4 regions of the Paenibacillus sp. HJGM_3 genome follow, and region 1 is predicted to be linked to each of the others. Evidence: riboswitches for the same ligand, from Rfam matches in the RefSeq annotation. Region 1 holds a riboswitch; each other region holds the start of a gene.
What was found. A riboswitch is a leader RNA that binds a small molecule or an ion and turns the genes downstream of it on or off. The one in region 1 is predicted to bind cyclic di-GMP.

Region 1 (8,089 bases):
TTTCCAGCTTCCACTCAAACGAATGGTGCCAGCCGACGCCTAGCGCTCCATCATAGGTATCTCGGCTGTGATACGTTGCCGTAAAGTCTAGCGGCATGATGGCTTGCAGGCTCATGTTCGTATGGCTGAAGGCAAAGTCACCCGTTGCTAAGTTGATCGGATCGCCTTTTACCGGAATGGGCTTGCCGAATTTATACGCAATCTTCTCTAACAAATAGTTACTCGCATTATCTACTACATTACCTGAGCGTATGGGGTCGAATAAAAGGACGCTCCAAGTTTTCTGAATGTATTGCGGGCACGGCTGTTCACCCACACACGTTTCTATCTCAACTTGATTGGTTTCCGCTATTTCCTTTACTTTGGCATTCATCTCATTTATCTCATAGGCTTTGTAGTAATAGCCTGCCAGCGCTTCCCAAAGCACGCCATAGTCGGGAGCATAATATCGCAGTACCTTAATGTCATCGGAGAGGACGGATTTCTTTCCGTCATAGCCGCGAGTCACGTAGGCCTTAATAAAGGCAATTTGATAAGCGTTAAGCTCCAATTCCACAGACCATTTTCCAGTCATGTCCTGCGGGGTTTTGGTCGTTTTATCTGGGAAAGAGCTAAAGTAAGCGGCATCTACCGATTTCCCCTCCCAAAAATTCGGGTGCTCTGCCCAATAGCCAGTATTGTTGTCTCTAGCGAGTACTGGCGTCGTATAAGTCTTGGTCTCCAGCTTTGCTCCCAGTTGGCCGTTCTCATCGGCATAATAGTAGTCAACTTCAACGGTAACGACGTTTTCGGAATTGTTCGTGATATCCGGGTTCGCCAACTCCGCTATTCCGCTAACTATGTGTGTAACCTGGTCTACGTTCGGCTCCAAGGACATGTATTTGGGAGCTGGAGGGTTCGGATTGAAGATTTCAAAAGAACCTATTTGTCCGTAGTACACTTCGTTGCCTTCCTCATCTTCTGTAGGTGCATCGGTTGGCGTCACGCATAAATTATACGAACCTTCCGCCATAGGAGACCCGCCTGTATATCCATTCCACGTAACAACGTTGATAATAGGAGGTTGCCCCACTGGACTTGTCGGATAGCTTCCGCTTGCAATATGTTGCTTCATTTCCGGTGTTACTCCATTGGGCTCACAAACATTAATGGCTGTAGAGTGACTGGTCTGGCCTTTGTCTGGATCATCATAGGTGAACTTGATATCGGTCTGTCCCCCATAAACAGGACTAAACACATGAGGTTGAACCTCTAGTACTGTAGCAGCGTGCGCTTTGTCGATATGATCTCCTGGGTACAAGGGCAGTCCTGATAAAACCATTGCCATAATCAATAAGCAAGAAATAAGGGATTTCCTTTTAAAAGAGAGCCATTGTCTACTTTTATGTAAGATTCTCATAGCCTATTCGTTTCCCCTATCCTATAGTTTATTCGTCTGCATAAGAAGACGCATCATAACGGTTGCGGCCTGTGCCCGATTGCTAGAATCAACGGGATGAATGCCGAGTGAATCGCCTTCTACCAGCTTTTGTCGAGCGGCAATCGCCACATAAGGCTTCGCCCACTCACTGATGTCGCCCCTATCGGAAAAGGGCAAGATCATATCTGTATCAAGGATCTGCTGGGCTTCTTTCTCTAGGTTAAGCGCACGCACCAGCATAACCATCATCTGTTCACGAGTGATGGAGGCATCAGGATTAAAGTTTCTCCCGTCACCTTGAACCAGGCCCGCTTGATAGGCCGCTTCGACCCAGCCATAGCTCCAGTGGGAAGAATCCACATCTAAGAACGAAGATGAGTTTGGCTTCATTTCCTTAAGCCCTAGGGCTCCACCCAGCATCTTGGCGAACTGTGCCCGGGTTAGTGTGGATTCTGGCGCAAATAGCTCATCCGTCATACCATTCACAACCCAGCGGGAAGCAAGGATTTCGATCGCGTTCTGCGCCCAGTGACCCTGAATATCTTGGAAGCTTACATCATATAGGATGAGAGCGTATACGCCAGGTTTATGAACATCCATGGAGACTTGCTTAGCATCTACCTGTACTTTCCCACCTTCGTACACCCAAGCTCCTGTTGTTTCATCCCATCGGTAGATGCCCAGCTTCATTATTTTTTGCGGAAGCAGCTTCGAGGCATCAAAACGAATGGACAGTGCAAGCAGCTGATTCCCTTGCTCAAAGGAAAGCTTCCAAATCGAGCTGACTTGCTTCATTTGTGGCTGAAACGAACCACTCTTGACTGCGTCATCACCTGGTTCAACAGTAACGAGTGTCTCCTTCGTGTAGGTCCCTTTATTTATAACCAGATTGACCTCTTTGTCTGCTGTTTCCAATTCCCCACCGTCTGCTCCAACCATTCTCTGGACCTTCGTAGAATGCCCAGGTACATCATTGAGAGATCCAGAACCAGGATTATCTGTAGTCTCGGTGCGCACAATAGTTCGATATAAAAGTGTATCTCCCGGCCCCCGAATAACTGCGCTACCACCCACAAGAGAGTACAGCATATTGTCACTCGAGCCCGGGGCAATTTGAAAGGTTTCCGCTTTGGGAAGGTAAGCACCCTTAATGGCAGGCAGCCCGTTCTGATCTTCTATCCAAGCGGCATATGTGTCACTGATTTGAATACCCATGTATTCGACCGTGTTTGGTTTTAACGGCATTAAGTCTCTCGGACCATCCGCTAGATTGTTAATGTCCATCATTACGTATTTATGTTGATATCCTACGTTATGTCTCCACACCGCAAAGGAGCCGTTGAAATTGAGCCAGCCGGTAGAGTTGTCACTTTGTAAATCAACTACTTTCTCCGTCTGCCCGGTTGCAATAGTAAAAAGGCTTAGCCCTTCGTTGTGAGAATTCACAAAAACAACCTTGCCTTTCGCAACAACAGGATTTCTGCCCTTGCCGATCGCTTGTGCCTGTTGGGAGACACTATCATACAGGAACATCCCGAGATTGAGCGGATTATACCATACGACATGCTGGCCATCCGTTCTCGGAGAGGAGTAGGCCCCTGAGATCGCGTTCAGCTTTCGAGTATCGCCTGTTGAGATGTCGTAACCGTAGATATCCCAAAACATGCCACCGGCAAACTGCTCCCACACAACGAGCGATCCGCCAATGGACGGATTACGCTTGGCTTGGTTTGAATAGGTAATAGCGGTAACGGTATTCGTTATTAAATCTCTTACGAATAACTGTGTTCTTCCATCCGCATCGTCATCACCGTAAATCATGTAACTTCCTGATATGCCAATGTCCGACCCAGCAACCGGGGTAGGGGTTGTCATATCCTGGTTGGAGAAGCTTACGGCGGCATTGGTGCCCGGTAGCGGTAGAAGGATCCATAACAACACCCCTAATAGTCCAGCAGCTATCTTTCTTTTTGAAAATAATTGTCTCAAATGCTTGATGCTCATATCCATAACACTCCTTTTTTCTTTGCAAAATAAAAAATCAAGCTCTAAAGAGCAACCCGGCTATCCTCCCATGAGATGTGACTCATGGCTTTCATCAATGACCCTGAGTGCTCTAAGGCGATCAACCCGATTACCGCCAACATCGTTAGAAGGATGACCCTTCCTATTCGCTGCAGCCCTTGTTTGGTTTGTTGCATCCTTCTCTCTCCTCTTTCCGATCGTTTTTGGACAGCAAAAAACCAAGCTCCTAAGAGCAACCCGGCTATCGTGATCGGAAATGTGTGACCGATGGTAGACCCGTGGCTTTGCGCCCCCGACTTTCGTACGAGTTTGCCTTTATTCATAGACTTGGTTTTGCGTCTTCGGAATCATTAACAAACATGTATCTAATAGTTCAAAAGAAGTGTAATCTACTACATATTGCCATAACTTACGCAAAGTTTCTGTGAAATTCGACACATTCTGCTAAAAAACAAAAAAAAGCCCCAGCCGCTATCTATAAGCGACCAGAGCTTCTTAGCCATTTTATTGTTGGGTATTACCTTACTTCGTATCGTCGTCCTCATCATCGTCCTCATCCGACTGACCGGCCTGCAAGCGGCTCAAATATTCCGCCGTCGCCCGATCCCGCTCCCGGCCCTTTTCCTTCAGCCGTTCGATGGCGGGTTGGATGAGAAGGTCGACTTCCTTTTGCACGGTGTAAGACAGATCGTATCGGGTTTGACTCTCGAGGAACGACCCTACCTCCATCAAGGCGTTGTAGCGGTCGAGCTCTTCTCGGGTCAATAATCCGCGAACCTGCACGCTGCAATGTCTCACGGCATTCGCCTCCTACTCTCGGTTAGGCGCAGGAACTTCCATCAGAACTTGCCTTTGCGCAGCACGAGCGGAATGCCGCCGATGGTGTACAGGTAGCGCATGTCGATGAGTTTCTTCATGATCGCCGCGGTACCGCCCTTCAGCTTGCGGCTGCCGACGACACCGATCGCTTCGCCCTTGCCGAGGGAAGCCACGGTGCCTTTGATCGAAGGCTTGAACTCCTTGAGCGGCTGGTTGCGGATCGCAGCGACCAGGTTGCTAGCGGTGGCGATGCCTTGCTGCATGGCGATTTGGGCCGTTGGCGGGAATGGGCGGCCTTGATCATTGAAGATCAGGGAGCAGTCGCCGATGATGAACACATTCTCGTGGCCCGGCGCGCGCAGATACGCGTCTACCTTCACACGGCCGCGCATCGCTTCGAATCCGGCTTGCTCGACGAGCCGGTTGCCGCGGATGCCGCCAGTCCAGATGACCGTCGAAGCCTTGATCACTTCGCCGTCAGCGAGCAGGACGCCATCCGGCGTGCATTCCTTGATCGCCGTGGCTATTTTGAACGTAACGCCTTTATTGGTGAGCACCTGCATCGCATATTCGACCAGCTCCGGATCGAAGCCGGGCAACGCGGTTGGGGCCGCTTCAATATTGTAGATCTTGACAAGCGCGGGATCGACGTCGAATTCCTTGCACAGCTCTGGAATGCGGTCCGCCAGCTCGCCGATGAATTCGATGCCGGTGAACCCGGCCCCGCCTACGACGAACGTCAAATAATCTTTGCGATCCGGCTCGCGCTTGAACTTGGCGAATTGGTATTCGATATGCTCGCGGATCAAGCGAACGCTGTTAATGCTGCGGATATTCATCGCGTATTCGGACAGCCCCGGAATACCGAACGTCTCCGATTCGCCGCCCAGCCCGATCACCAAGTAATCGTACGACAGCGTGCCATCCTCCAAGACAACCTTTCTCTCTTGCGGCTTAATCTGGACGACCGTCGACTTCACAAAATCGATCTTGAATTCGTCGATCAGCTTAGAGATGCTGACACGCGCGTTCTCGGGATTGTCCGTCCCGGCTGCGGGCATGTGCAGATGCGTCGTAATGTAGTGGTAATCGTGCTTATTGACCAGCGTGACGTTGGCTTCGTTGTAATTCAGTTCCTTCTGCAACCGCAGTGCAGTCAGCACTCCACCATAGCCGGCTCCCAATATGACGATTCTTGGCACTGTACTCATTTTGGATCCCTTCCATTTCCGTATCCGTAGTAGTTGTCTCTCTTTTTCGGTTCTCCTGCATTCATTGTGAAAAATTACACAAGCGGGTACAAGAGAGACCGTATGTTCCTTATTCTAAACGTTTCTCGACGTCTTCATAACCTGATTTTGACACGTTTTTTCAAGAATGAACAGTTTGATTTCAACTGCAATCATATCTCGAATGGAGCCTAAATGGCAAGCCATAATTTGTCCAAAAATTGTCGTAACTTGTTACAAAGGGGTTTCCATTCCCCTAGGATGGAGATTATAATAGTAGGGATTGCTTAATGTTGACGGAGGTGTAGTTTGGCGTGTCGAATCAAGATCAAACTCAGGATCAGACCGATATCGTAGTGATCGGGGGCGGTCCTGCGGGCATGTTTGCCGCATTCTATGCAGGTATGCGTCAGGCTTCTGTGAAAATCATTGAAAGCATGCCGCAATTGGGTGGGCAATTGTCCGCGCTCTATCCCGAGAAATATATATACGACGTGGCGGGTTTTCCCAAAGTAACGGCGCAAGAGCTGGTCGACCGACTGCGCGAGCAGATGAAGCTGTTCAGCGGCATCGGGATTCATCTGGAAGAGAAAGTGGTGCAAGTGATCAAAAAGGACGAGCGGAACTTCGAGGTCGTCACGGACAAGCGCACGCATAGCTGCAAATCGGTCATCATCACGGCCGGTGTAGGCGCCTTCGAGCCCCGGAAGCTGGAATTGCCGGAAGCGGCTTCGTTCGAGAAGAAGAACCTTCATTATTTTGTCAGCGATCTGAACCGGTTCAAGGGTCAAAAAGTGCTGGTCAGCGGAGGCGGCGATTCTGCGGTTGACTGGTCTCTGATGCTGGAGCCGATCGCGGAGCAAGTTACGCTCGTTCACCGCCGGGATAAGTTCCGCGCGCATGAGCACAGCGTGGAGCTGCTGAAGCAGTCCAAGGTGAACGTGATTACGCCGGTCGAGATGGAACGCTTGAACGGAACCGACCGGATCGAATCCGTCACGCTCAAGCACGGCAAAACCGGCGAAGAACAGACGATCCCGGTCGATGCGGTGATCGTGAACTTCGGCTTCGTCTCCTCGCTCGGGCCGATCGCCGAATGGGGCTTCGAGATCGACAACGGGTCGATCGTCGTAGACTCGCGGATGGAGACGTCGATTCCGGGGATATTCGCGGCGGGCGACATTACGACGTACCCGGGCAAGCTGAAGCTTATCGCCGTCGGGTTCGGCGAAGCGCCTACGGCGGTGAACAACGCCAAGGTTTATTTCGACCCGGATGCGAAGCTATCGCCAGGGCACAGCAGCAACATGAAGTTTTCATAGTAGAGCGACTTTATTCAGGGCATTCTATCCTAAATGATCCATCCGGATTTTTTAGGAGGAATGCCCTTTGTCATACGGTTGTCCGGTCTGCAACGGCTTGCAGACCTTAACGAAGCATTGTCCCGGGTGCGGCGGTTCGCTCAGCGACGGCGGCCGGGCGGAAGATTATCTCGGGCCGTACTCGCCCTATCGCCCGATCGACGACATGAAGCTGACGAACGGGATTGCCGATCTGGCGAATCACATCTGCGTGCACCAGCTGTACTGCACCACCTGCGGCTTCACCGCGTCGGTGGATGTGCAGGAGTGGCGCATGTAGGTGGACCCCTTCGTTTGAACGAGTATTTCCGAAAATAACGAATGCCCGCCAAAACGGCGGGCACTTTTTTTACCTGGAACCGTTCAATTAGGCAATGCAAGGAGCTCGAAATTATCCAATAATCTTCGTAGACCGTTTGTTAACACTTCTCCTTCGACGGGCTTTCCGTGTCCCGTTATGGCAAGAGTCGGATCCAGCTTCGCCAGCTTTCTTACAGATGCTTGGGCCGCCTCCCAGTCCGAAGTAAAATATTTCGGTGGACCGTTGATTTCGAGATCTTGAATGAATACTTTATAGATCGATTCCTGTTTGACAGTAACGAATGCATCTCCGGCGATAAGTGCCCGGGTGCTCTCATGAAACAATGAAATATGTCCGGGGGTATGCCCCTCGGTGAGCAGCCACTTCCATCCGGGCAGGAATGGGATCGTGCCGTCCTTTGGCAATTTATGCACCCGATTGACGAGTTGAATCGGTTCATTCGGGAACCAGGGGGACAATTTGGCGACCAGTCCCGAATCCACCGTCGGATCCGGGGGCATATAGGATTTTTGCCCCGTTAAATAGGGGAGTTCCGCTTCATGCGCCCAAACGTCGACGTTCCAATGCCCGATGCACTCGATGATCGAACCGACATGATCGAAGTGCCCATGAGTCAGAACGATGGCTCTAGGCGGGTTGCCGATGCCGAAGCGCTCCTCCGCAGCTTCGATGATATCATTCGCCCGATGCGGCATCCCAGCGTCGACCAATACCCATTCTCCGCGTTCGGGATCTCCGATGAACGCGACGTTGACGATTTGAACCGTCAATTGGTACAAGTCGGGCCTAATTTCGATTCCCTCGCCGTTTCGCATGGACGTTACGGGCAGAGAATGATAATCTTTTCCGTAATTCATTTCCGTTTCCATTTAGCCGTACCTCGTTTGCTGATATTCGCTATACATGGTTTAGC
Region 2 (8,089 bases), on a different contig from region 1:
GGCGTGGGAGGCTTGACCGTCGTGAGGGAAGTGATGCGCCAGCTTCCTCAGGAGAAGGTCATTTACTTCGGCGATACGGCGAGAACGCCGTACGGTCCTCGTCAAGCGGAAGAAGTCGTCGAGTTCACCCTCCAGATCGTCCAGTACTTGACCCAGTTCAACCCGAAGATGGTCGTCATCGCCTGCAACACCGCTACCGCGCTGGCGGTCCGGGCCATTCGCGCTTCCGTCACGATTCCGGTGCTCGGTGTCATTCATCCCGGCGCGCGGGCGGCGATCAAGTCGACGCGGAACGGCCGGGTAGGCGTCATCGGAACCGAGAATACGATCAAGAGTGGCGCCTATCAGCATGCCTTGCAAATGATTTCCCCGAATCTGAAAGTGGAAAGTCTGGCTTGTCCGCACCTCGTTCCGATCGTGGAACAAGGTCTGTTCCGGTCCGCGGAGGCTTGGGAGACCGTTCGGACGTCGCTCGCTCCTCTTCGAACCAGCTCGATCGATTGTCTCATTCTCGGCTGTACTCACTACCCCTTCTTGTCCGAAGCGATCTCGGAAGTGATGGGGACGGGGGTCAAGCTCATTAATTCGGCGGAAGAGACGGCGCGGGAGATCAGCGCGATTCTCTACCACCGCGGGCAGCTCGCCGCATCGGGGGACGTCCCCGTGCATCAGTTTTTTTGCAGCGGCGATCCCGCCAAGTTCCAGCACATCGCGCAGGAATGGCTAGGCGATCAGATTGCCCATACGCCGGTAGTCTGGCAGATGGCCCGGCTCTAACGGCGCCCTGCGCTATTACAATGTGAAATCGCGAAGACCAGAGCGACGCTCTGGTCTTTTTGGAGTTAGGATGAAAGGTTTCCTCTAGTACAGGGTTCAACCATCTCCGGGCGCCCGGCAGCGGGCATCACAACATTGTCCCCGCGCATAAGCATGGGTATCACCATGTAACAGGGAGGCAATACGCATGGCTGTGCCTTATGTCATTCAACCGGGCGATACATGGTTTCGTCTCGCCGAACGGACGGGGGTGCCCGTCGGGGAACTGGCCGAGCTGAATCGGAACATGCACCCGGGCCCATCCGAATACTTGTTACCGGGGCAAGTGATCTTCGTCCCGATCGCCCCGATGGAGCGGCGTCTCGTCGATCGGGCCCGGAAGGGCGAGCTGCTGACGGGGGCGGGACCGTATGGCTATGTCGAGCTCATCCGCGACGTCCAGCTGTTCATGATCCGCTATCCGTTCGTGCAGCTGGAATGGATCGGCCGCAGCGTCATGGGGCGGCCGATCCCGGTCGTCCGCCTTGGGATCGGGCCGTACGAGGTGCACGCCAATGGCGCGTTCCATGCGAACGAGTGGATCACCACCCCGCTCCTGATGCGATTCATGGAGCAGCTGTCGGAGGCGGTCTCTCGCGGAAGCGGACTGGGGAAGATGGATCCGCGGGAGGTCCGAAGCTTGTACAGCGACGTCACGCTATGGGTCGTGCCTATGGTGAACCCGGACGGCGTCGAGCTCGTCCACGGCGGGATATGGCCGGACCACCCTTACGGCTCGCGGCTCTTGGAATGGAATCGGGGAAGCTGGAACTTCACCGGCTGGAAGGCCAATATCCGCGGGGTCGACCTGAACGACCAATTCCCCGCGTTCTGGGAAGAGGAACGGGACCGGCGCACGGCAGGCGCACCCGGACCGGGGCCGCGCGACTATACGGGCATCGCGCCGCTCACTGAGCCGGAGGCGCAGGCGATGGCGCAGTTCACCCGCTACCGGGACTTCCGGCTGGCTCTTGCTTTTCACACTCAGGGAGAAGAGATATACTGGAACTATCGCGGGCTGGAGCCGTCCGCCTCGGCCGGTATCGCCGAACGGCTCGGCCTGGCGAGCGGCTACAAGCCTGTCAAGCTGTCCGGCAGCGACGCCGGCTACAAGGACTGGTTCATCCTGCAATACCGCCGTCCGGCGTTCACGGTTGAACTGGGACAAGGCGTCAATCCGCTGCCGCTCGAGCAGTTCCCGGACATCTATGCGCGGATGGAGCCGCTCCTGCTGGAAGCGATGCGGGCGGCGAGGGAACTGACAGGTGATCGATAACTGGAATGTGTAGGGAGGACATATGTCAAACTGGTGGAAGAGGGGGCTGTCAGCAGGCAGATCGGCCCTCATCGTGTTGGCCGGCGTACTGCTGCTTTATTTTGGCGTCCCGGCGACATCTTATGCTTGCGCCTGCAACGGCATGCCGTCCGCGGCACGACTGCTTATGATCGCCGTATTCGTAGGCGCCGGGATTATACTGACGGTCTTTGTGGTTATAGTAATCCTAATCGGCCGCAAAAACCGCAAAACGAAATAACCGGGCCGGAAGAAAAGCCGCGCTTCCGGCCAGAGCGATCGAAGCCTGGAGGAAGGCGCGGCGTGCGAGGAGGAGATTCGCTTGAATAAATGGCTGTCGCTGAGACATTGGTCGCATGTCATTCGCAGGGTGGTGCGGCTCTTGGCGTCGCCCCGAATCCCGGTACGCGAAAAGCTGCTGTTCCTGATCCCGGTCGTCGTCTACTGGGTGATGCCGGACGCGCTGCCCTTCCTGCCGATCGACGACATCGCCGTGACGATGCTGCTCATGGGCTGGTTCTCCGGCCGGATGGAGTCGAAGTACGACATGTCCGACCGTTAATACTCCCCGCTTGGCAGGCGGATCCATCGCCTCAGGTAGCCTTGGTCCATAAGCGCCTTGATAAGAATGATCAGGATCGGCGACAGGATGAGGCCGGCTACCCCGAAGAGCGAGAGGGAGATCATCATGAACGACAGCATCGTGAAGGCGGATACGCCGAGGGAGTCGCCTGTAATCTTCGGCTCCATGATTTGGCGCACGAGGATGACGACGACGAGTACGACAGTGATCCAGATCGCCAGCGTCGTGTCTCCGACAATGAACAGGTAGATGATCCATGGAATGAACACCGTCGACACTCCGAGCAGCGGGAGCACGTCGAAGAACGCAGCCAGGAGCGAGATGGACAGTACGTTTTTGACGCCGAGCAGGAGCAGCGCGATGAAGATGATGACGAAAGTCAGCGTGATGAGCTTGAGCTGCGCCTTCAAGTAGGTGACGATTCCCTTCAATACGTTCTCCTTCAGGAAGAAGAAGGCGTTCTTGAACGTGCGGGGCGTTTTCTCAGTTGCGAGCCGCTTCCAAGTCTCGATCTCGATGCTTAGGAAATAGGCGAGAATAATCCCGATGGAGAAGTTCACCATAAAGCTGGAGAACGTCGTCAGCTGCGAGAATATCCATCCCAGGAACTTGGCGGCGAGCTCGGCGCCCCGGGTCGTAATCGTGCCTGCGTATGATTTGGTCTTCTCCACGACGTCCTCCGGCAGTGCCTCCATCTTGGATTGCCAATAGGCGGCATTATTCACGATCTGATCCTGGAGAATCCGGGCGTATTCCGGAATTTTCTGCGAGAGCGAGTAGATCTGTGCGGCGAAGATCGCACCCAGCCCGATGAAGACGGCCAAAATAATGAGGATGAACAGCATCGTGGAGATGGCGGTGGCGATCGACTTTTTCATCCCGCGGCGGTTCAGGAACTTGGCCAGCGGTTCGATGATCATGAAGATGACGAAGGCCATGAAGATCGGGGTCGCGATTCGATACATGTAGCTGAACGCCAGCATGAACAGGTACACGGTTAGAACCATGAGTCCGATATCGAAGATCGTTTTGTAGTATTTTTTGTAGAAAGAAAGCATCGGTTCACCTCACTGTCATTCGCCCGGAAGAAGGGTCTCCCACTATTTTACATGGTACAAACCGCAAGAGCAACGAACCGACCATTAGACGATGCGCGGAAAACATGATATGATTTTGATGATCCATGGGACAAGGAGTGACGAGCATGAACTGCAAAATAACGCGCAGCGCGGCCAAGGTACTAGAAAAGGAATTGGCTCTGGAAGAAAATAAAGGCTTGAAGGTCAGAGTGAAAGTGGAGTTCACGCATAACGGACTTGTCCAGTATGCCTTGGGATTGGACGAGCAGGACGAGAATGATGTGGTCGTGATGACCGATAAAGGCATTGAAGTGCTGCTGGAGAAAAACGACGACACGCTTGACGGCGTCAAAATCGACTACTTGTACGTCCCGAATGAAGGGTTCTTCATCACCAACCCAAGCAAGACGGGCTCCCGGGTGTAGAGCTACGGGCACGGTTGTCGGATCAGTGAAAGGAATGCCAGACGATGGCCAACGATATCCGGATTTGTGACAAATGCAGGCATATGAAGGTGAAAACGACGCTGGCCAAGCTGGACAAGCTGGCCCCCGGCACCGAGGTGAAGGTGGGGTGCAAGTCCTACTGCGGACCTTGCTCGCGGGCGGCGTTCATCTTCATCAATGGCCGGTATATTACCGCGCCGACGGAAGACGAAGCGATCGAAAAAGCACGGAAATACATCAAAGCTTGATGAACGAAAAGAAGAGCAGCTTTTCCGTCATGGAAAGGATGCTCTTCTCTTACTTTCGGGTTCCATCGCTCAGCGATTGCCCTTGCGCTTCCGTCCCTTGACGGCCCGGTTGGCGGCGGAAGCGCTGGGGGCACGCTCCGGACGCGGCCGCGGGCGCTGTCTCGATTGCTTCACCTTCCGGAACAGGAATAGCCCGTTCAATACACCCGCGAGCCCGATCACGACCAGCATAAGCTGGAGCGAAAGCGAGTCCGGATGCCGCAGGAAGGCGTAGAGGGATATACCGGCGAACAAGAGCGCCAGAGCGAGCTCCAGGATGGCCAAATGCCGGAGCAGTCTGTGATTCGGGATCATGCCGCACCTCGTAGGGGGAGCTCCGGCCGCAGCCGGGGTTGTTCTCTCATCATAGCATATAGGCGGAGGCTTCTCCTACTTTCCTGCTAGAAGGGGTGGCGGACGTCCTCATAGGATGGATGGCCGGGAGGGAGAAACACACAGAAGTTTTGCGCCAATCGGGCATCTGTCCAATCCATGTTCGCCCTTTCTTCATACTGTGGTTAATGTGGTGCAGCCACTAACGATGGGTTACGAGAGAGAAGCAAGAACTAGGGATAGGCATGAGGCGCTGGTTGCGGACCTGGAAGGTCGTCCGCAGGGGGTGTCTTCCCCCGCAGAAAACCGGGTTATTACAACCCGGTTTTCCGTTTCTTCCCACCGTGTGTCTCAGGAATGCAATAGAGTTGCAAGAAAAATAGGAAAAAAGAACGATGCTTTCATAGAGATGATCCTTTATGCTTGGGTAAGCATCTATAGAAAATCGACAAACTTCGAACAATCTCGAACCGGCAAACCTGGCGAAAGCCAGCGTCGCAAAGCTACAGGGGCTACTGCCAGTACTTGGGCAACGCCAGCCAGCTACCGAAAGAGGGTTGAAGTTTTTTATTTTCATACCTCCATCGGACCGATCAGTTTCCAAATCACAGCTAAGGAGAGGATAACCCGTGAACGGCACTTCATTCGCGGCGGAGCAAGGATTTTATTTCAAAGTGGGCGGCGATTTCTTCGGCATGTACCAGACGTCCGAAGGCCCGAAGCTGTTTTTCAACAGAGACAAGTACAAACTAAGCGACAACTGCTGGGATGTAGAGCTCGTCATCGGTCGCGACAACAGCCTGTTCACGTTTTATTGGAAGGGCGAGGTCAAGATCTCGTTCCGATGTCCCGGGCATTATGCCAAGTTCTTAACATGGTTCCACCTGCTGCTGGGCAAGACGAATCCGCAATGGGCTTAATTGCGCGACGGGCGTTCGTCCGCTGCATACATAGCGCCGACTATTTGCCAGGCATGGCAAAGGGGGCGCTTTTTTGTTTAGGCTTGGACTTGGCACTCGCGATCTTTCGCACGCCTCTATTTTGCTATACAATGAAGGAAGATCATGGAGTTCGGCGGTTTGGGCAGAATGGCTAATACGGATCTTGAGAAGGAGCGGATCGCGGTGGGGGTCATGAGCAAATGGAGGAAGAAGTCGTTTGGTAAAAAGCTGGCGGCCTTGCATAGTTGGAACGCCTGGCTGGTGCTGCTGCTTGCGGTGACCGGGATCGTGCTGTTCATCCCGTCGTTGCGCGGGGTGTTGGGCGAGGGGCGCGTATGGACGAAGCACATCCATATTTGGTTGGGAGTAGCTTCCACCATCGTCGTCGTGCTGTATCTCCCGCGCATGGTTCGCCACATTCGCCAGCTGAAGGGGAAGCCGGAGCAGCAATGGAACTTGGGTATCGTACTCGTCCTGCTCGTCGGTTGGATCGTGTCCGGGATCGTGCTGTGGCAGTTCAAGCGGCTGCCGCCCCTGTGGAGCAACGCCGCGCTCGGCGCCCACGACTTGTTCACGTGGGTCGGGGTACCGTACGCGCTGTACCATTCCGTCTCCCGCAGCCGCTGGCTGAAGATGAAGCGCCCGGGAGCCGTGCTTCAGCGCGATGCGGAGATCGAGAGGGCGCGCGAAGGTTCGGGCCCCGGGAGGGGGGACATTGCCGCGGCGGCCACAGGGAGGACATGGACCGCCACGCCACGCTCCGTAACCGATCGGGTGCGGGACGTCTTGTACACCCGCAGATCGTTCATCCGCTGGGGGTTCGCCGGCCTCTTGGTCGTGCTGGTGGGACCTAAGTTCGTGCGATGGCTGTTCGGCAGCGGAGGCGGGACCGTCAATCTGGCCGACCTCGAGCCTCAGTGGAACGGCAATCAGATGGTGCCGGACCCGCAGCCGCTCCCGGATTCAATCGTGCCGGTGGGCGGCGGGAGCAAGGGCGAGTACCGCATTTATACCGTCACTCCGCTCCCGACATTCACGTCAGAGAACTGGTATTTCAAGATTACCGGGCTGGTCGACCGGCCGCAGGAATGGAACTGGAGCCAGTTCATCGAGCTCGGCCGAACGGTGCAAGTGAGCGACTTCCACTGCGTGACCGGCTGGTCGGTGTATAAGAATACATGGGAAGGCATCAAACTGACGAAGCTGCTGGAGATGGCCGGCGTCAAGCCCTCGGCCAAGTACGTCAAGTTCTACTCCGGCGACGGCGTCTACACCGATGCGTTGACACTCGCGCAGGCGTCGTTGGACGACGTGATGGTCGCGGTCTTGCTCGACGGCAAGCCGATCCCGCGGGAGCTCGGCGGACCGGTACGGCTCATCGTGCCGAAGATGTACGCCTACAAGTCGGTCAAGTGGCTGGAGCATATCGAGCTCATCGCCGAAGACCATATCGGCTACTGGGAAGTGCGCGGGTACGACGTCGATGCGTGGGTCCCCGGGCTGAAGCCCAAGCAGAGCAATTTGTAATACGCCAATCGTATATAAAGGAGTCGCACTAAAACATGACAGCCAGATGGAGCATAGACGAACCGTTCTACATTCACGATACGAGCGAGCGTACCTTAGTGGGCGACGTCCTTTATCCGTTCGCCTACGATGAGCTCATGTGCCGCCGTGTGGGAGAGGGAGCCGCTCCGCTCGTCCATGTGTGGCGGCATGAGAAGGCGCTCGTGCTCGGCTTGCGGGACCGCCGCTTGCCGATGGCCGAGCTCGGCATGAGCTGGCTCAGCTCCCAAGGGTACCAGGTAGGCGTCCGCAGCTCCGGGGGAGCGGCGGTTCCGCTCGACCCCGGCGTGATCAACATCTCGCTCATTCTGCCTGTCGGGGAAGGCAAACCGGACTTTCGCGCCGGGTTCGCGGAGATGCGCGATCTGATCGCCGAGACGCTGCAGCGGTTCGGCGTCGACATTCAGACCGGCGAGGTGAAGGGCTCTTACTGTCCCGGCGACTTCGATCTGTCGATCGACGGCCGGAAATTCTGCGGCATCTCCCAGCGCCGGCAAAACAAAGCGTATGCCGTCCAAGCGTTCGTCGTCGTGGAAGGTCACGCCGAACGCCGCGCCCAGATGGTGCGGATGTTCTACGAGATGGCTACGGGCGAAGAGAACAATGAGCGGGACGGCTGGCTGGAGCCGCAAGACGGAGCGGCAGCGGCGGTGGGGGTAGAGCCAGACAGCGAGCGTGAAGCAGAGGAGAGCAGCAGGGGCGCGTTGCTGTCTTACCCGATCATCCGTCCGGGGACGATGGGCA
Region 3 (8,089 bases), on a different contig from region 1:
AGCTGAGATCTGAGCTCGCTGATCCGGTTGCGGATATGACGGCGGTCGGTCTCGAGCTTCGTCTCCCCGGGACCTCGCGTCCCGATGCCGCCTCCCAGACGGGACAAGTTCTTCCCTTGCCCCGACAGCCGGGGCAGCAAGTAGCTGAGCTGGGCGAGCTCGACCTGCAGGATGCCTTCACGGGTTTTCGACCGCTGGGCGAATATATCGAGGATAAGCTGTGTCCGGTCGATGATTTTGACGTCGAGCGCCTGCTCCAGATTGCGCACCTGCGCCCCGGACAACTCCTGGTTGAAGATGGCGACGTTGGCACCATGACCGTCCAGGAGCAGCTTCAGCTCTTCCACCTTGCCTTTGCCGATCAACCACCGGGAATCTGCCGCGTCCTTCGCCTGCACCATCGTATCGAGCACTTCGACGCCCGCCGTCTCCGCGAGACGGACGAGCTCCTCCAGCGAATATTGGATCATCGCTTCCGTCAGCCGGTCACTCTTCAGCACGAGACTGACGAGGACCGCCTTCTCTTCTTGACGTACATTCACCTCATGCGAGGACACTTTCATGCATCTACCTCCGGACTTGCCAGATTGATGTCCATTTTCCAATAAACTCGTCTTATTGTACCACAGCAAGGACGGATCTAAAAAAAGCTCCGCAAAGGAGCTTTTTCATAGTGCTTGCCGTGCTTGAAGCTTGATCTGCACGGTAGTGCCCTCGCCCGGATTATGGCACACATACAGCGAGCCTTGATGGTCCCGCACGATCCGCGACGACACCCACAACCCGACCCCCAGCCCATATGGTTTGGTCGTGTAGAAACGATCCCCGATTTGCCGGAGCGCCTCATCATCCAGCGGACCGCCCTGATCGCGAATGCGGATGACGACCGCGTCCATCTCCTGCACCAGATCGATGAAGACGCATCCGCCGGGCGGGGTCGCCTCCAGAGCGTTCGTCATCAAGTGCAGAAGCGTCAGCTTAATCCGGGACGCATCGCAGAGGATGTCCCGCATATCCGTATCCGACCGGATCTCCCAGTGAACGTCGGCTATGAACGCCTTGGGCTCGAGCAGGCGGACAACTTGTGCGACGAGCGTCGCCGGCGAGTGCAGCTCGAGAGGACCCATCGGCTTCGTAGGGAGGGTCCCGCCCTCCAGGAGGAGAGCCAGATGCTCCAACTCGCGGCGCATAACCCCATAGAGCGGCGTCCGTTCTGCATCCTGCTCCATTAGCAGCTCGACTACCTCGGACAAGGCATTCAACGGGCCCTGTAGCTCCTCAGTGAATTTGACCGCCGTGCGGGACATGGCGTCGAGCTTGTCGGCCTCGCGCTGCCGCTCCTCCTCGAGCTTGATACCACTCTGGTCCTTGGCCAGCGCGTAGAAGCCGGCAATCTTGTGATTCACGATGATCGGGATATTCATCACGTGAACCGGCACTTGTTTGCCGTTGCCGGTCATTACCGTCACATCATAATCGATCGGACTGCCTTTGACCGTATAGGTCATATAATGCTCCAACGCTTTCGCTTGCTCAGTCGGACATATAATCGAATTGAACGTGAGCTCCTTGATCTCTTCGGCCTTGTAACCGAGAAGCTCCTCTGCAGCCGGATTCATATCGAGCAGGGTGCCCTGGCTGTCGAACGTGCAGATCGGGTCGGGATGGTGCTCGAACAATTGCTCGGACTGATTCAGCGTAAGCGGTGCCCGGTTGCGCAGCTTGCGTTCGTACATATGCAGATCGGCCAGGTGCATCAGCTGCTCCATATCCTTCGTGTGTCCGGTCGAGACGGCCTCGCCGATGGAGAAAGTAAACAGGAGCGGGTCGCCCCCGCGCTCGGGAATATAGCGGCTTTGGTTCAGTCGCCCTTCGATCTTGTCCAGCAGCTCCTCGGTGCGAGCGTGATCTTCTACGACGAGCACGAACTCATCGCCCCCCAACCGGCCCACCACCCCGTTCAAGCCTTCGGTCATCTTCTTCAGCGCTCCCGCGAAATGGACGATCACTTGATTGCCGACCATATGGCCGTATGTATCGTTAATTTGCTTGAAATGATCAAGGTCGATCAATAAGACTCTCACCCGCCGCCCGACGTCAAGGAGCTTTTGCCCGAACAACAGCGTCTGTTGCAGGGAGTGAAGCCCCGTCAGCGAGTCGATCATGGACAAGTGCCGGTATTCGTTGCGCTCCTTCAATAACCTTCGGATGATGTGAGCAAGCAAGGAATAGACGAGTGCATTCAATTGGACGGCGAACATATTCGACCATAGCACTTCGCTCTCCAAATGGCCTTGATACCGGAGCAAAAAGAAGGACGATAAAAGTCCCGCCGCAAATGAGATACGCGGATTCGGCTCGATCAGAGCGAACAGGAGCAGCAAAGGATACAGGATGAACCGAAAACAGTAGAAATCTACTTGCGGGAGGAAGACGAAGAGAAGTCCAAAAGCCAATCCGGCGAACATATTCGATTTTAGCCTGGAGGAGCGATTGCGGACGAGCAGTGCAAGACTGAGCGAAAAGGCAATCGAAACGGCGAGCTGGAAGCCACGGTCGAGTCCGGCTGCGATCGCGCTGGCCGATGTGAAAACTGCGAGCGGGATCATGAGCACTTCCATTCGTTCGTACGGAAGGTTAGAGCGCCATTTCAAGCGAATGATCGGTTTTAGCATAGGATCTTCCTTTCATCACAAACACCTGAAAACGAAAAAGCCATTCCGATAGCACAATCGGAACAGCTGGGTATGCATCAAAAAAACATAGGGATCCTGTTTTTTCTTCGGCAACCCAGCTGTCATAGTTCGGGAAGAACCTTAGACCTGTGGCTTTGCGTCCTTGCCTTTCGACAAGTTTGCCATTATCGAAAACGGGGGATTGAAAATTAGTTCTTTTTTACTATACCACGAATGCAAATCGATTCCAAGAGCCAATTTATCAGAATATTCCAAATTGTGATATTTGACACAAAAATCGATGATCGCTTATCATAACTGTTTTCTTACGAAATCCCATCATCAGCTTGTCTATTCGCCTAAGTCTTGAACAATGTCAAAAATAGGTCTTATGACTCATCTCGCTCCAGCTCGCAAATTGACCCTGCAATATACCGGGTTCCGTCCTCGAGATAGTAATAATAAGTGATCAGCACACGTCCGTCCGGCAGTTGCGCCGCGCTCGTGTACCCGATATCGGTTCCGTAGCCGTCGTCCCGGATGACATATTCCGGAGCCGTGCCAATGTTCGTACACTCCGGATCGAGCAAGAGCGCTCGGATGCCATACGGCTCCAGCCGATACCCATAGTTCAGCAGCACCCGTCCATCCGCCAGGCGCAGCGCATTGAACGGACTTGGCGAGTAGATCGGCCACATCTTGACCTCGCTCCACGTCCGCCCCCCGTCGTGCGACTCGGACGTGAAGAGCGGCGATGCCGTCCTTTCTTCTCCCGGCTCCTTGTTCAGCTTCACGCTGCGGATGAACAGGATCAGCTTGCCTGATTCCGTCTGAAACAGGTTCGGCTCGTGATAATGGTATTGCCCTTCATACCCGGGGAGTACGGCGAGACGCTCCCAACTCTGTCCGCGGTCCTCCGTTCGCCCTACCGTCACGTTGAATGTATCGCCCTCCCGCTCATAGAACGGAGCCAGAATCGCTCCATCCTCCAGCTCCACGGAATTCCCACGGATGACAACATCCCCGAGCTCCACCAACTCTGGCGTATCCCAAGTCTGTCCCCCATCTGCGGAACGGATCGAATAGCAGCCCGCCATACGGCCGATCCAGCGATCCATGACTCGGTGCCAAGTACCCGGCTTCATCTCTGCGGGAGCATCGTCACGTTCGTACACCTTCCAGGTGAAATAGGTGACGAATATCGTCCCGTCTCTCAGCACATTGAGGCTGGGATCCTGAACGCCATGGAAGAAGTCATCCCATATAATGGTCGCGTCCGTATCCCAGTCCAGACCGTCCGTCGAACGGATCGTGACGGCCTTCGAGGAAGCGTCTACGTGCGTGATCGCTCCGTCATAGGCCGTGCGGCGATCGGGCGCTTGCCGGAAGCCGATCCGGTAAGATCCGTCGTTCAACCGTATGATGGTCGGAAACGTGTTATAATGCTCATCCTTGTAAATCTCTACATGTTTAATCGTTTTAATGACGGCCATTGCAAGTCCTCCTTTAACCTCTAAATCAACCTGATTTAAACCCATCTCATCCTTTCAGCGACCCGATCATAACCCCTTTGGCAAAATACTTCTGAAGAAACGGATACACGGCGATAATCGGCGTAATCGCGGCAATGATCGTCGCGGCCTTGACCGACTGATTCGTCACTTCGGTCGTGATCTGGATGTATATGCCCGTACTCGTCGTGTCGATCCGGTCCTGCTGGAAAATTTTCTGCACGAGCAGCTGCAGCACGAAATCGCTTTTCTCCCGCAAATAGATCATCGCATCGAACCAGGCATTCCAGTGGGAGACGCCCGACCATAAGGCGATTACGGCAATAATCGGCATCGAGAGCGGGAAGATGATGCGGAAAGCGACCTGCACCGGGTTCGCGCCGTCGATGAGCGCCGAGTCCTCGAGCTCCTTCGGGAAGCCCATGAGAAAATTACGGGCCAAAATGATATACCAAGCATTGGCCAGCGTAGGCAGGATGAGCGCCCACATGGAATTCAGCAGCCCCAAGTGGCGGATGTTCAAGTAGGTGGGGATCAGTCCGCCGTTGAAAACAATCGTGAACAGCATGAACAAAGTAATCGCATTACGGAACGGCAAATCTCGGCGTGAGAGCGAGTATGCCGCGCACATCGTGACGATGACCGTAAGTCCGGCCCCCAGGACTGTGCGGAGGATCGTATTGCGATAGGCGATGTAGATAATGTCGCTGCTGAACAGCTGCTTATATGAGGCCAGATTGATCCCGTCCGCCCACAGCCGGAGGCCCAGCTTGTCGACGTAAGCCGGCGCGGTCATGGACAGCATAATCAGGTTCCAGAACGGATAGAGGAACAGGAGGGACAACACGACCATCAGCCCGATGTTGAACCAATCGAACGATCGGCTTAGCAAGCTCTTGGACCTATAAGTATTCACTTGGCCGTCCCCCTCACCAAATTCCGTATTCGTTAAAGCGTTTGACGATGTAGTTCGTCCCGACGACCAGCACGAGCGCGACCACATTCTTGAACAAGCCCACAGCCGTGGAGAACCCGTATTTCGTATCAATGAGCCCGATGCGGTATACATATGTGTCGATAATATCCGCTACACTGTACACGGCCGGATTGTAAAGATTGAAAATTTGGTCGAAGCCGGCATTCATGACGCCCCCGACGTTCAGGATGAACAGGACGGTCATGACCGGAACCAGGGAAGGCAGCGTAATGTAGCGGATTTGATGGAAGCGGTTCGCTCCGTCAATCGTCGCGGATTCGTACTGGTCCTGGTTGATGCCGGCGATCGCCGCCAGATAGATGATGCTGCCCCAGCCGACACTTTGCCACAAATGGCTGACGACGAGCACTCCGACGAACGTGTCCGGGTTGGCCAGGAAATGAATGGGCTCGCCTCCGAACAGCGTAATGACGTAATTAAGCGCCCCTCTCGATGGGGACAGCAGCTCGATCATAATCCCGGACAAAATAACCCAGGACATGAAGTGGGGCAAATAGGAGATCGTCTGGACGACGCGCTTGAAGCTGCCGTTCGCGAGTTCGTTGAACAGCAATGCTAGAAGGATCGGCGCCGGAAATCCGAACAAGATGTGCAAGCCGCTGATGATGAGCGTATTGCGCAGGATGCGCCAGAAGAACATGTCCCCGAACAGCTGGTTGAAGTTGTCCAGGCCGATCCAGGGGCTGCCCCAGATTCCGTCGATAAAGCGATAGTTTTTGAATGCCATGATAACGCCGTACATCGGAAAATAGTGAAACACCAGGAATCCGAGGAGCGCCGGAGCCAGCATGAGATAGTAAAAGCCGTATTGGCGCCACCTGCCGCGTCGCTTGCCCAGAGCTTCCCGGGTCAGAGCCGGCGACAGGCCGGCCGCTTGGTCGCTCATCCCGTTCCCCTCCCCGGTTATTTTTTATTCGCTTCGTCGTACAGCTTCTGATAGTTGTCCAGGATCGCTTGGCCGCCGGCATCGAGATATTTTTTCTTGTATGCTTCCCATTCCTTGTCGATGTCCAGTTTGCCGACGGTCGCGTTCGTCTCGAATTCGGTGACGACCGTCGTGACGGCAGTGCCGTTCTTCAAAAGCGCTTCATTGGTGGAATTAATCATAAAGTTGACGTCGTTGTACTTCTTAGGGCTGCTCATCGCCACATCATAAGCCGGAAGATCGATCTTCAGCACGTTGTTTTTCTTGTAAAACTCCCATGTGTCCGGACGGAGGGCAAAATATTGACCGATTCCTTCCTGGGTGATTTTGTCGAGGGACAAGTATTCCGGCGTGATCTGGATAACCCCGTCCTTATCCTTCGTGTAGCCTTTGCCTTCTTCACCGAAATACGCCCGAATGTAGAAATTGTCGTCGGCGGCCATGAAGTTCTTGATCGCCATGATCCGCTCCATCTTCTCGTCGCTCGTCTTCGTGCCGAAGAAGAAGCCCCGCTGCATAGCCGGAAAAGCGGTACCGCCCGCTCCTTTGTCCCCGGTCGGACCGGCGAACGGCTTCAGGAAGTCGATCTTGGCGTTAGGGTTTTTGTCCGTCAGCATCTTGGTCACATTGCCTGCCGTCGTCGAGGCGTACCACCAAGGATGGTCGGCGAGCACGCCGAACTTGCCGTCCGCCCATTTGGCGCGCTGCTGGGGCCGTTGATCCGTGATCGATTCGGGGTCGATCAGCCCTTCGTCGTACCAGGCCCGCATCGTTTTCAAATATTGCTTGTACCCGTCGGTCAAGACGCTGGAAAAAACCTTGCCGTTCGAATCGGCATAGAACGCGTTGCCCGAACCGAGCCCGAAGGCGCCCCGCAGGTAGAGCTGAAGCCCATGGCCGCCGTACGTATCCCGCTTGCCGTTGCGGTCCGGGTCGTTGAACGTAAAGCGCTTCAGCATCTCGTGATACTCCTCGAGCGTTTCCGGCAATTTATTGATGCCGACCGCGTCGAGCCAATCTTTGCGGACGCCCATCACCCACGGTTGCATGGCCGCATAGTTCAGAAACGGCACCGCATACAATTTGCCTTTGAATTTCATCGTGGAAGAGACGATCTTGGGATCCACCATGCTCTCGATGCTCTTCATCCAGTCCGGCATCAGCTTGCGCAGCTTATCCTCGGGAATTTCCCGGACGAGCCCTTGCTCCATCAGGAAAGTGGAGTCGACGTTGATCCGGATGTGGTCCGCGGTTTTGCCGTCGGCGAAGTACAGGTTCACCTGCTCCTTGTTATGGACGTCGAGCGGCACCATCGTGATCGTCACGTTGAACTTGTCTTCGATCAGCTTTTTGACCGGGTTATTCACCGCGTCATTGATTTTGCCGATCTGATTGTGACCGATCCACGAGATGTCCAGATGCTTGGCATACGGCCCCGTCGCCGCCGGAGACGGATTGCCCGTCGGGGACGCTTGGTCCCCACCGCCGCTGCAGCCGCTCAGCACCGTCGCGGCCAGCGTGACCACCGCCATCCACTTCCCTGCGTTTTTCCATGCTTCCCCCTTGCGCTGCTTCAAACGAATCACTCCTAGTCGATAGTAGGCTTGCACCTCTCATCTTGAAGGGTCCGTGCTCGGAAGGAAATGCCCGGATCATGACATGGCGCGCCGATTTTATGACCATGTCAACAAAACGTAATTCAGGTAAACGGAGAAGAGTCCAAACTTCAATAGTGCTGCTTCCTGAACTCGCCGGGCGTAATTCCGTTCATATCCTTGAACAGCTTGATGAAATGGTTCACCTTCGCATACCCGAGCTGCTCGCTGATATCCTGGATCTTGAGCTCCGTCTGAAGCAGCAGCTCCTTGCTGCGGCTGACTCGGGCCTGGGTGACATAGTCGGTGAACGTAACGCCGGTGTGCTCTTTGAAAATGCGGCTCAAGTAGGCCGGATTCAGATTCAGCCTATCGGCTATAGAAGT
Region 4 (8,089 bases), on a different contig from region 1:
TCGAGGCACCGGCCGTATACGTGAGCGGATCGAACTCGCCCTTCGGGCTGCCGGACGTCACCTGCGACAGCCGAACCGAGCCGAGCTCGCGAAGCTTGCGGTCCATGCCTTGAACCTTCTCATCGACGGCCCTTACGTCGGTCCCCTTCGGCATCGTCAGCGTCATCATCACATACTTCTGCTCCTGCTCCGGGAGGAACGTCGTCCCGGCGAGCGGTGCCAGGAAGAACGAGCCGGCCAGCACGACGAGCGACAGCAGGACGACGACCGTCTTGTGGTTCAAAGACCACTTAAGAAGCCGCTTGTACGAGCGGCTGAGCCGGGTCTCCGGGTCGCGGTGACTAACCTTCGTTCGGCGCATCAAGAGATAGGCGAGCAGCGGCACGACCGTGACGGCGACGAGTAGGGACGAGAGCAGCGAGAAGACGACCGTAAGCGCGAACGGTGCGAACACTTTGCCGACGATCCCGCTCACGAGCCCGAGCGGCGCGAACACAGCGACGGTCGTCAGCGTCGAGGAAGTGATCGCCGCCGCGACTTCCCGGGTCGCGTCGAGCAGCAGCTCCTTGGACGCCTTCTCCGCTTGCAGACGGCGTACGATGTTCTCGATAACAACGATGCTGTCGTCCACGACGCGGCCAACCGCGACCGCCATGCCGCCCAGCGTCATAATATTGAGCGTCACGTCGGTAAAGAAGTGCAAGAGCGTCATCGACATCGCGATGGACAGCGGGATCGACACGATCGCGATCAGCGTCGCACGAACATTCCTCAGGAATAGCAGGATCAGAATCGAGGCGAACAGCGCGCCGAGCAGCCCTTCCCGAGCCATCCCTTCGACCGACTTCTTGATCTCGTCCGCGGAGTCGTAGATGACGTCGAGCCGGACGCGGTCGTTCCCTTGCACAACCTCGTTCAGCTTCTCCATCACACGCTCGGAGACGTCCACCGCATTCGCGTCGCCGTTCTTGACGATGTTCACCGCCACACTCGGCTCGCCCTGCACGCGGCTGATCGTCTCCGGCACCGTCGTCCCCTGGACGATGTCGGCCACATCCTGCAGCTGCACCGGAGGCGCGGCCGACACGACGAGCTGCTTCAGCTCGTCCAGCGAGTGCACCCGACCGGTGACGACGACATTCTCGTTCACTTGATTGAACGTTGCCGTCCCGACCGGCAGCGTCACGTTGACCGCCTGCAGCACTTGGCCGATCTGCTGGAACGACACGCCCCGCTCGGCCATCTTGTCCGCCTTCAGGCGGATGTACAAGTTCTCGGACGCGAGCCCCGCCGTCTGCACCTTCCCCACTCCGTCGACCCCTTCGAGCGCCGGGAGCACCTGCTTCCGGACGAACGTCTGCAGCTCGTCCAAGGACGTTCCGGCGTTCGCCGTGACCGACGCGTACATCATGGGACCGCTCGAGAACGAGATTTTGTTCAGAACCGGCTTCTCCACGCCTTGCGGCAGCTGCATGCCGTTCAGCACTTCCTCGACCTTCGCCGTCTTCTCCTGCAGATCGGCGCTGAACGAGAACTGCATGTTCACCGTCGCCACATTGCTGGCCGACGTCGATTCAAGCACTTGAACCCCTTCGACTTGCCGAAGGGCCCGCTCGAGCGGAATCGCCACTTCGTTCTGCACCTCTTGCGGCGTCGCTCCCGGGTACAGCGCAGTAACGAATAAGTACGGGATGGCGATATCCGGCATCGACTCCTGCTTGAATTTCGTGGCCGAGTAAACACCTCCGCAGGCGACCAGCAGCACCAGGATCACGATGGCGATCGGATTGCGCAAGCTGAATTTGGTCATAATCATGCCGCTCTCAACCTTCCTATGTACAGGCATTATATAGAAGAATAGCTCGTTCAAAAGTCGTTCTTGCAGCTAAATCATAGCGAATGCTAGTCCGGGAAGTCAATGCACCCTTCGTCTACGAGGTCGCCACGCATTCGCTGCCCGTCTCCGGCTTGACCGGGATTACGGGGATGGCCACGGTGGACGGCAAAATTTGGGGACTGCCGACCGGCCATACCGCCCTCAAGCGGTATGCCTTCTAGATTGACTACCTAAGCCACGCATCACGAAAAGACCGTCCGGAATCCGGACGGTCTTTGCTCTTCGCCACCAGAGGGGACGATTAGAAATTGAAATTGTCCGGATCGGCCCCGACCCGGCGGTTCTCGTTCAGCGCGTCGATGGACGCCATCTCCTCAGGCGTCAATTCGAAGTCGAAGATCGCCGCGTTCGCCTCGATCCGGCTAGGCGTGACGGACTTCGGAATCGTAACAAGGCCATGCTGGATGTCCCAGCGGAGGATGGCTTGGGCCGCCGATTTGCCATGCGCGGCTCCGATCTTCGCCAGCAGCGGATGGTCGAGCAGCTCGCCGCCCTGCATCAGCGGGCTCCAAGCTTCGATCTGAATGCCCTTCGCTTGGGCATACTCGCGCAGCGGCTGCTGGGTGAGCCGCGGATGAAGCTCGACCTGGTCTACGGCAGGAACGACCTTCGCGTCCTGCAGCAAATCCTCCAGGTGGTGCACATGGAAATTGCTTACGCCGATTGCCCGTACCCGTCCGTCCGCATACAGCTTTTCCAGCGCTCTCCAGGTGTCTTTATATTTGCCTTTAACCGGCCAATGAATCAGATACAGGTCCAGCACTTCGAGCCCCAGCTTGTCCATGCTCGTCTCGAACGCCCGCAGCGTGGAATCGTAGCCTTGTTCGCTGTTCCACACCTTCGACGTGACGAACAGCTCGCCTCGGCCAACGCCGCAAGTGCGGATCGCTTCCCCGACCGCCGCCTCGTTGCCATAGATCGCCGCCGTATCAATGCTGCGGTAGCCGGCCTTCACGGCCGCGTGCACCGCGTCGATCAGCACCTTGTCGTCGGTCACTTTCCAGACACCCAAGCCCAGCCGAGGCATCTCGACTCCATTGTTCAAAATGGTGAATGTGTTCGAAATCATACGAACCCCTCCAATCGATAGTGTGGTGGCGCATAGCCCTCATTATAGCATACCGTTCCCTAATCAAATAAAAGATCCGGGACTGTACGCCGCCGGTCCCTGATCTATGGATGGGATCGGGATATTCGGAAATTTGCAGCGATGATACGGAAGAGCAAATAAAGTCCCACGCCGATGACCGCCCCCGCGGTATCGATGCCGACGTCGATCGCGAGCGGCGTCCGGTCGCCCGTCAGGCTCTGATGGAATTCATCCGAGGCCGCATACAGGGCGCAGAATAGAACGCTGAGTCCGAATAGCGCCGCCTTCCGGCGGATTCGGTACAACGCGTACGCAACCGCCGCCCCCAACGCCATATAGATGAACAAGTGCGCTCCCTTGCGGATGAAAAATTCTACGAAGCCCGGCACGCCCAAGTGCTGAATGCTGACGACCTCCCCGGCGTACTGGAACCGGACTCCCGAGAACTGCTCGGCAATTTGCTTCTCGGGCAACAGCTTGTGCAGCCTCGGCCTCATATCTTGCTTGTGATACGGCTGGGAGGAGGAGTAAAAAATGACGGCCATGATCAAAACGGCCGGAATCCATCGTATGTAAGATGTTGCTCTCACCTGCATGCCCCTTCCCGGCCTTGGTCTCTCGTACAAGCGTATTCCTTGATTATAAATCAATTCCAAAAGGACGCCAACTTGACAACCCGGGCGAAATGAGAGAAGGGGCTGTCCGGCGGGTTGCAACACCACCGAGATCAGCCCCTATTCTGAAAAACGTCTACTTCATCACGATACCGCCGTTCCGCGCTTGTATTCCTGGCATGACAGGCAAGTCGCCACGTCGACACAGGTCGGGTGCATCGCTCCGGTGAACTTGGTGCAATAGATCGGCGTTTTGAATTCAATGTTCGAGGAAATCATCGAGCAGTAAGCACAGCCTCCGATCAATTCCACCGTCAGCCGATGGAGATCGGTTTTCAACTGCTTTACTTCATCCACTATTTCACCCCCTAAGTTTCCCACAAAGTGACGCGTTGCCTCACCAACCAAACGATGCGTATAAATACAAAAAAGACGCTGCCCTAAAGACAGCGTCTACCATCCGCTCTTGGGCAACCCGGCTGTCATAGCATTCGCTGTAGACCCGTGGCTTTGCGTCCCCGCCTTTCGTGCGGGTTTGCCATATCATGCTAATGAACTATCGTACCTCTCAAACAGAGAAAATAGTATCATACTACTCCCCTTGGCGTAATAGGACCAAAGCACTAATTGTTGTCAGCTTTACTTACATCAGCTTCACCGCTTCAAACCGCAGCCTGACGTAGTCCACCGTCCACACCCCGTCCGCGAACAATTCCGCTCGGAGCGCCTGCCCGACGTCGGCGATGACGGCCTCGACTTGCTCCGCTGTGAGGCCGCTCCAATAGGCTCCTCCGAACATGGTGAGCCAGTGGCGCAGCCCATGGTCGCCGTCGTTCAGCGGCGTGGGCCGCTCGAACGTGACGAGCCGCCTGACCGTGAACCCCTGGGCCTCCAACAGCGTCGCATATTCGCCTGCCGAGGGGAAGAACCAGGGGTTGCGCGCGGCGGCGTCAATGCCGAGGCGCCCTACGGCCTGCTCGAGCGCATGCACGATGCGCTCGACGTTGCCGCGGGCGCCGAACTCGCCGACGAACCGGCCGCCAGGCCGGAGCGCCGCGGCTACCCCGCGGATGACGGCTGCCGGCCGCGTCATCCAATGCAGCGCCGCGTTCGAGAACACGGCGTCATACGTGCGGGCGGGGCGGAAGCCGTGCGCGTCCGCCACCTCGAAGTGCAGGCCCGGGTACTTGCGCCGGGCCTCCAGGATCATCGCCTCCGAGGCATCCAGGCCGTCGGCGGCGGCTCCCTTCGCGGCGATCTGCGCCGTCAGATCGCCCGTGCCGCAGCCGAGGTCGAGCACATGCTCGCCCGGCCTCGGCGCCAGCCAGTCCACGGCCCCCATCCCGTAGGCCGAGACGAAGCCCAGCTGCCGGTCGTACAAGGTGGAATTCCAGTCTGTCGGTTGCGGTGCGTGGTTCCATTCCATGCAACTCACTCTCCTTTTAGTACCAGTTTGACGCACGAAACGTTATAAGTGAAATATATAATAACTATCGATTCTATAATCGATGCCTATAACGGAACGAGCACCTAAGGAGCACGAGCTGCTGCAGCCAAATAGACGCATTTGCCCGAAAACTCTATCATTTGATAATCCAGGCCATATTTGATAAAGTGCCCTTTGGAATGTTCAACTACAGGAGGGTACGATCGCTTTGATAACCGAAGTAACCAAACCGGACTTGACGCCGATGCCGATCTATCGCTGCAGCAACCGGGATTGCAAAGCCTGGGTGCGCGAGGAATTGACGACGGCGCCATCGCCGGAATGCCCGCTGTGCCGCAGCAAGATGATCCGCAGCATCAAGCATTTGCCTAAGCTGGCCAAAGCGAAACAGCCGCGATCGAGGTAAGGCACCGTTTTCGCTCCAAGCCGTCGGGGTGTCCAGCGTTTGTTCTTATTCCCAAATTCCTAGCGTCACTGCGAACTAAAGCCCGAAGCCCGCTCCATGTGAGCGAACTTCGGGCTTTACGCTTTTCGCTTTAAGCTTTACTCGTCTTCGGCCGCTCAGCGGTTCAACAGGCTGCCCACGTAGCGCAGCAGTTCGTTGGCCGAACCGGTCGTATACCCGTGCTCGTCGACCAGCCGCTTGATGACCTCGTTGATCTTCTTCAGCTGATTCTCGTCCGGGGTCTTCGTGGATGTCGTGATCTTCACGATGTCCTTCAGATCGGTGAACAGCTTCCGCTCGATCGCCTCGCGCAGCCGTTCGTGGCTGCCGTGCTCGAACTTTCTGCCTTTACGCGCGTAGCTCGACATCCGGATCAGGATCTCCTCGCGGAACGCCTTCTTCGCGTTCTCCGAGACGCCGATCTGCTCCTCGATCGACCGCATCAGCCGCTCATCCGGATCCATCTCCTCGCCGGTCAGCGGGTCTTTGATTTTTTGCCAATTGCAGTACGCTTCGATGTTGTCCAGGTAGTTGTTGAACAGTGTCTTCGCCGACTCCTCGTACGAGTAGACGAACGCCTTCTGCACTTCCTTCTTCGCCAGCTCGTCGTATTCCTTGCGCGCCACGGAGATGTAGTTCAAGTACCGCTCCCGCTCCTCCTTCGTGATCGAAGGGTGTTGGTCGAGGCCGTCCTTGAGCGCGCGCAGCACGTCGAGGGCGTTGATGAACTCCAGGTTTTGCCGGATGAGCGCGCTCGAGATGCGGTTGATTACGTAGCGCGGATCGATGCCGGTCATGCCTTCTTCGATGTATTCGTTCTGCATCTCCTTCAGGTCCGCGTCCTTGAACCCCTCCACGGTTTCGCCGTCGTACAGCCGCATTTTCTTAACGAGGTCCATCCCCTGCTTCTTCGATTCCTTGAGCCGGGTCAGGACGGAGAAGATCGCGGCCGCGCGGAGCGAATGCGGTGCGATGTGGATGTGCTTCATGTCGCTTTGCTGGATGAGCTTGCGGTAAATTTTCTCCTCCTCCGACACCTTCAGGTTGTACGGGATCTGCATGACGATCATCCGCGATTGAAGCGCCTCGTTCTTCTTGTTGGCGATGAACGATTTGTATTCGGATTCATTCGTGTGGGCCACAATGAGCTCATCGGCGGAGATGAGTGCGAACCGGCCTGCCTTGAAATTGCCCTCCTGCGTCAGCGACAGCAAGTTCCAGAGGAACTTCTCGTCGCACTTCAGCATTTCCTGGAATTCCATAAGGCCCCGATTCGCTTTGTTCAGCTCTCCGTCGAACCGGTAAGCCCGGGGATCGGACTCGGTGCCGTATTCCGTAATCGTGGAGAAGTCGATGCTGCCGGTGAGGTCGGCGATGTCCTGCGACTTCGGATCCGACGGACTGAATGTCCCGATGCCGACGCGCTCCTCCTCCGACAGGAAAATACGCTCCACTTGCACATCCTCGATCCGGCTGTCATATTCGGTTTTGAGCCTCATCGAGCAGGAGGGGCATAAGCTGCCTTCAATCTTGACCCCGAGCTCCCTTTCTACGTCGGCTCTCAGCTCGGTGGGGACGAGGTGCAGCGGCTCCTCGTGCATCGGGCAGCCTTTGATCGCATATACCGCCCCTTCCGGCGTGCGGCTATATCGTTCCATCCCGCGCTTCAGCATCGTCACGATCGTCGATTTGCCTCCGCTGACCGGTCCCATGAGCAGCAGGATGCGCTTCTTCACGTCGAGCCGCCTCGCCGCCGAATGGAAGTATTCTTCTACCAGCTTCTCCACGGTGCGATCGAGTCCGAAGATTTCATTCTCGAAAAACCTGTATCGTTTATGCCCGTTCTCTTCGGCGATCCCGTGCCAGGCAATCATATCGTACACGCGCGCATGCGCGGTTTTGGCGACTCCTGGATTGACTTTGACAATATCGATATACTCAGCGAACGACCCGCTCCAGGCAGCTTGCTCCTGCTCCCGCCGGTGCTCCAGTATCCGTTTAAAAATGTCCATGGTGCCCTCCTCTCATCTGTACACGGCTAAACGAAATGTAAAAGCTTCTCTCCTGATGCAGATCTCGGGTGCTGGACATCCTGGCCATCTGTCTTCGCATAGCAACAGCCCATCCGCCTTTACGTCAAACGTTCTCAGGATGTGAATCGGGGTCCCCGCATAATGTTTTCGCGACCTGCTTCCGAGAGCTCGGCTCCCCTCGTGGGGGTAGGTGCTGATTGTTCTTGCAGGTATTACATCCATATGCACCACAGGCGGTGAAGTTGCCCATTAATTTGCATGAGAAAGCCCACAAAGTGAAGAGTGCCTTCGTAGAATCATCCTGTTCCTTTGCGGGGACCCCGAGACTTTAACGCTGCAACTTTGCTTCGCATGCTATAATAGAATCGGGAATTGTCAGGAAAGATGACATCTCTCCGCCTGCGCGGAGATTCAGGAAGGACGAGAGCGATTGGCCATCCGAAGCGAAACCGAGCTGTACGCCCCTATCAAATCCTACTGGGAATCGCTAGGTTACGAGGTGAAGGGCGAGGTCCGGCATTGCGACATGGTCGCGATGCGGGGGGACGAGCCGCCCATCATTA

Region 2: it holds a riboswitch for cyclic di-GMP, as region 1 does, so the genes downstream of both, ACI5FR_RS20510 (hypothetical protein) here and ACI5FR_RS17530 (S-layer homology domain-containing protein) in region 1, are expected to answer to the same signal.
Region 3: it holds a riboswitch for cyclic di-GMP, as region 1 does, so the genes downstream of both, ACI5FR_RS03850 (diguanylate cyclase domain-containing protein) here and ACI5FR_RS17530 (S-layer homology domain-containing protein) in region 1, are expected to answer to the same signal.
Region 4: it holds a riboswitch for cyclic di-GMP, as region 1 does, so the genes downstream of both, ACI5FR_RS33005 (hypothetical protein) here and ACI5FR_RS17530 (S-layer homology domain-containing protein) in region 1, are expected to answer to the same signal.

The regions. Positions count from the first base shown of each region.
Region 1 covers NZ_JBJGED010000015.1:101,734-109,822, forward strand. Annotated here, with positions in the region: gene ACI5FR_RS17525 (DUF6531 domain-containing protein) at 1-1,399, opposite strand, end outside; gene ACI5FR_RS17530 (S-layer homology domain-containing protein) at 1,421-3,424, opposite strand; cyclic di-GMP riboswitch class I at 3,674-3,769, opposite strand; gene ACI5FR_RS17535 (hypothetical protein) at 3,968-4,243, opposite strand; gene ACI5FR_RS17540 (NAD(P)/FAD-dependent oxidoreductase) at 4,285-5,475, opposite strand; gene ACI5FR_RS17545 (NAD(P)/FAD-dependent oxidoreductase) at 5,808-6,815, shown strand; gene ACI5FR_RS17550 (hypothetical protein) at 6,883-7,134, shown strand; gene ACI5FR_RS17555 (MBL fold metallo-hydrolase) at 7,218-8,045, opposite strand.
Region 2 covers NZ_JBJGED010000019.1:95,338-103,426, forward strand. Annotated here, with positions in the region: gene racE (glutamate racemase) at 1-777, shown strand, start outside; gene ACI5FR_RS20475 (M14 family metallopeptidase) at 965-2,092, shown strand; gene ACI5FR_RS20480 (hypothetical protein) at 2,115-2,351, shown strand; gene ACI5FR_RS20485 (hypothetical protein) at 2,433-2,672, shown strand; gene ytvI (sporulation integral membrane protein YtvI) at 2,669-3,751, opposite strand; gene ACI5FR_RS20495 (iron-sulfur cluster assembly accessory protein) at 3,898-4,197, shown strand; gene ACI5FR_RS20500 (YuzB family protein) at 4,242-4,466, shown strand; gene ACI5FR_RS20505 (hypothetical protein) at 4,536-4,820, opposite strand; cyclic di-GMP riboswitch class I at 5,301-5,389, shown strand; gene ACI5FR_RS20510 (hypothetical protein) at 5,468-5,758, shown strand; gene ACI5FR_RS20515 (molybdopterin-dependent oxidoreductase) at 5,927-7,306, shown strand; gene ACI5FR_RS20520 (lipoate--protein ligase family protein) at 7,342-8,089, shown strand, end outside.
Region 3 covers NZ_JBJGED010000002.1:343,952-352,040, forward strand. Annotated here, with positions in the region: gene hflX (GTPase HflX) at 1-563, opposite strand, end outside; gene ACI5FR_RS03850 (diguanylate cyclase domain-containing protein) at 669-2,675, opposite strand; cyclic di-GMP riboswitch class I at 2,782-2,869, opposite strand; gene ACI5FR_RS03855 (sialidase family protein) at 3,065-4,168, opposite strand; gene ACI5FR_RS03860 (carbohydrate ABC transporter permease) at 4,215-5,102, opposite strand; gene ACI5FR_RS03865 (ABC transporter permease) at 5,116-6,069, opposite strand; gene ACI5FR_RS03870 (type 2 periplasmic-binding domain-containing protein) at 6,087-7,685, opposite strand; gene ACI5FR_RS03875 (helix-turn-helix domain-containing protein) at 7,835-8,089, opposite strand, start outside.
Region 4 covers NZ_JBJGED010000050.1:8,088-16,176, forward strand. Annotated here, with positions in the region: gene ACI5FR_RS32985 (efflux RND transporter permease subunit) at 1-1,816, opposite strand, end outside; gene ACI5FR_RS32990 (hypothetical protein) at 1,900-2,058, shown strand; gene ACI5FR_RS32995 (aldo/keto reductase) at 2,139-2,966, opposite strand; gene ACI5FR_RS33000 (VanZ family protein) at 3,071-3,577, opposite strand; gene ACI5FR_RS33005 (hypothetical protein) at 3,746-3,958, opposite strand; cyclic di-GMP riboswitch class I at 4,068-4,151, opposite strand; gene ACI5FR_RS33010 (class I SAM-dependent methyltransferase) at 4,245-5,027, opposite strand; gene ACI5FR_RS33015 (cold-inducible protein YdjO-related protein) at 5,257-5,454, shown strand; gene ACI5FR_RS33020 (PrkA family serine protein kinase) at 5,610-7,505, opposite strand; gene ACI5FR_RS33025 (DUF2161 domain-containing phosphodiesterase) at 7,957-8,089, shown strand, end outside.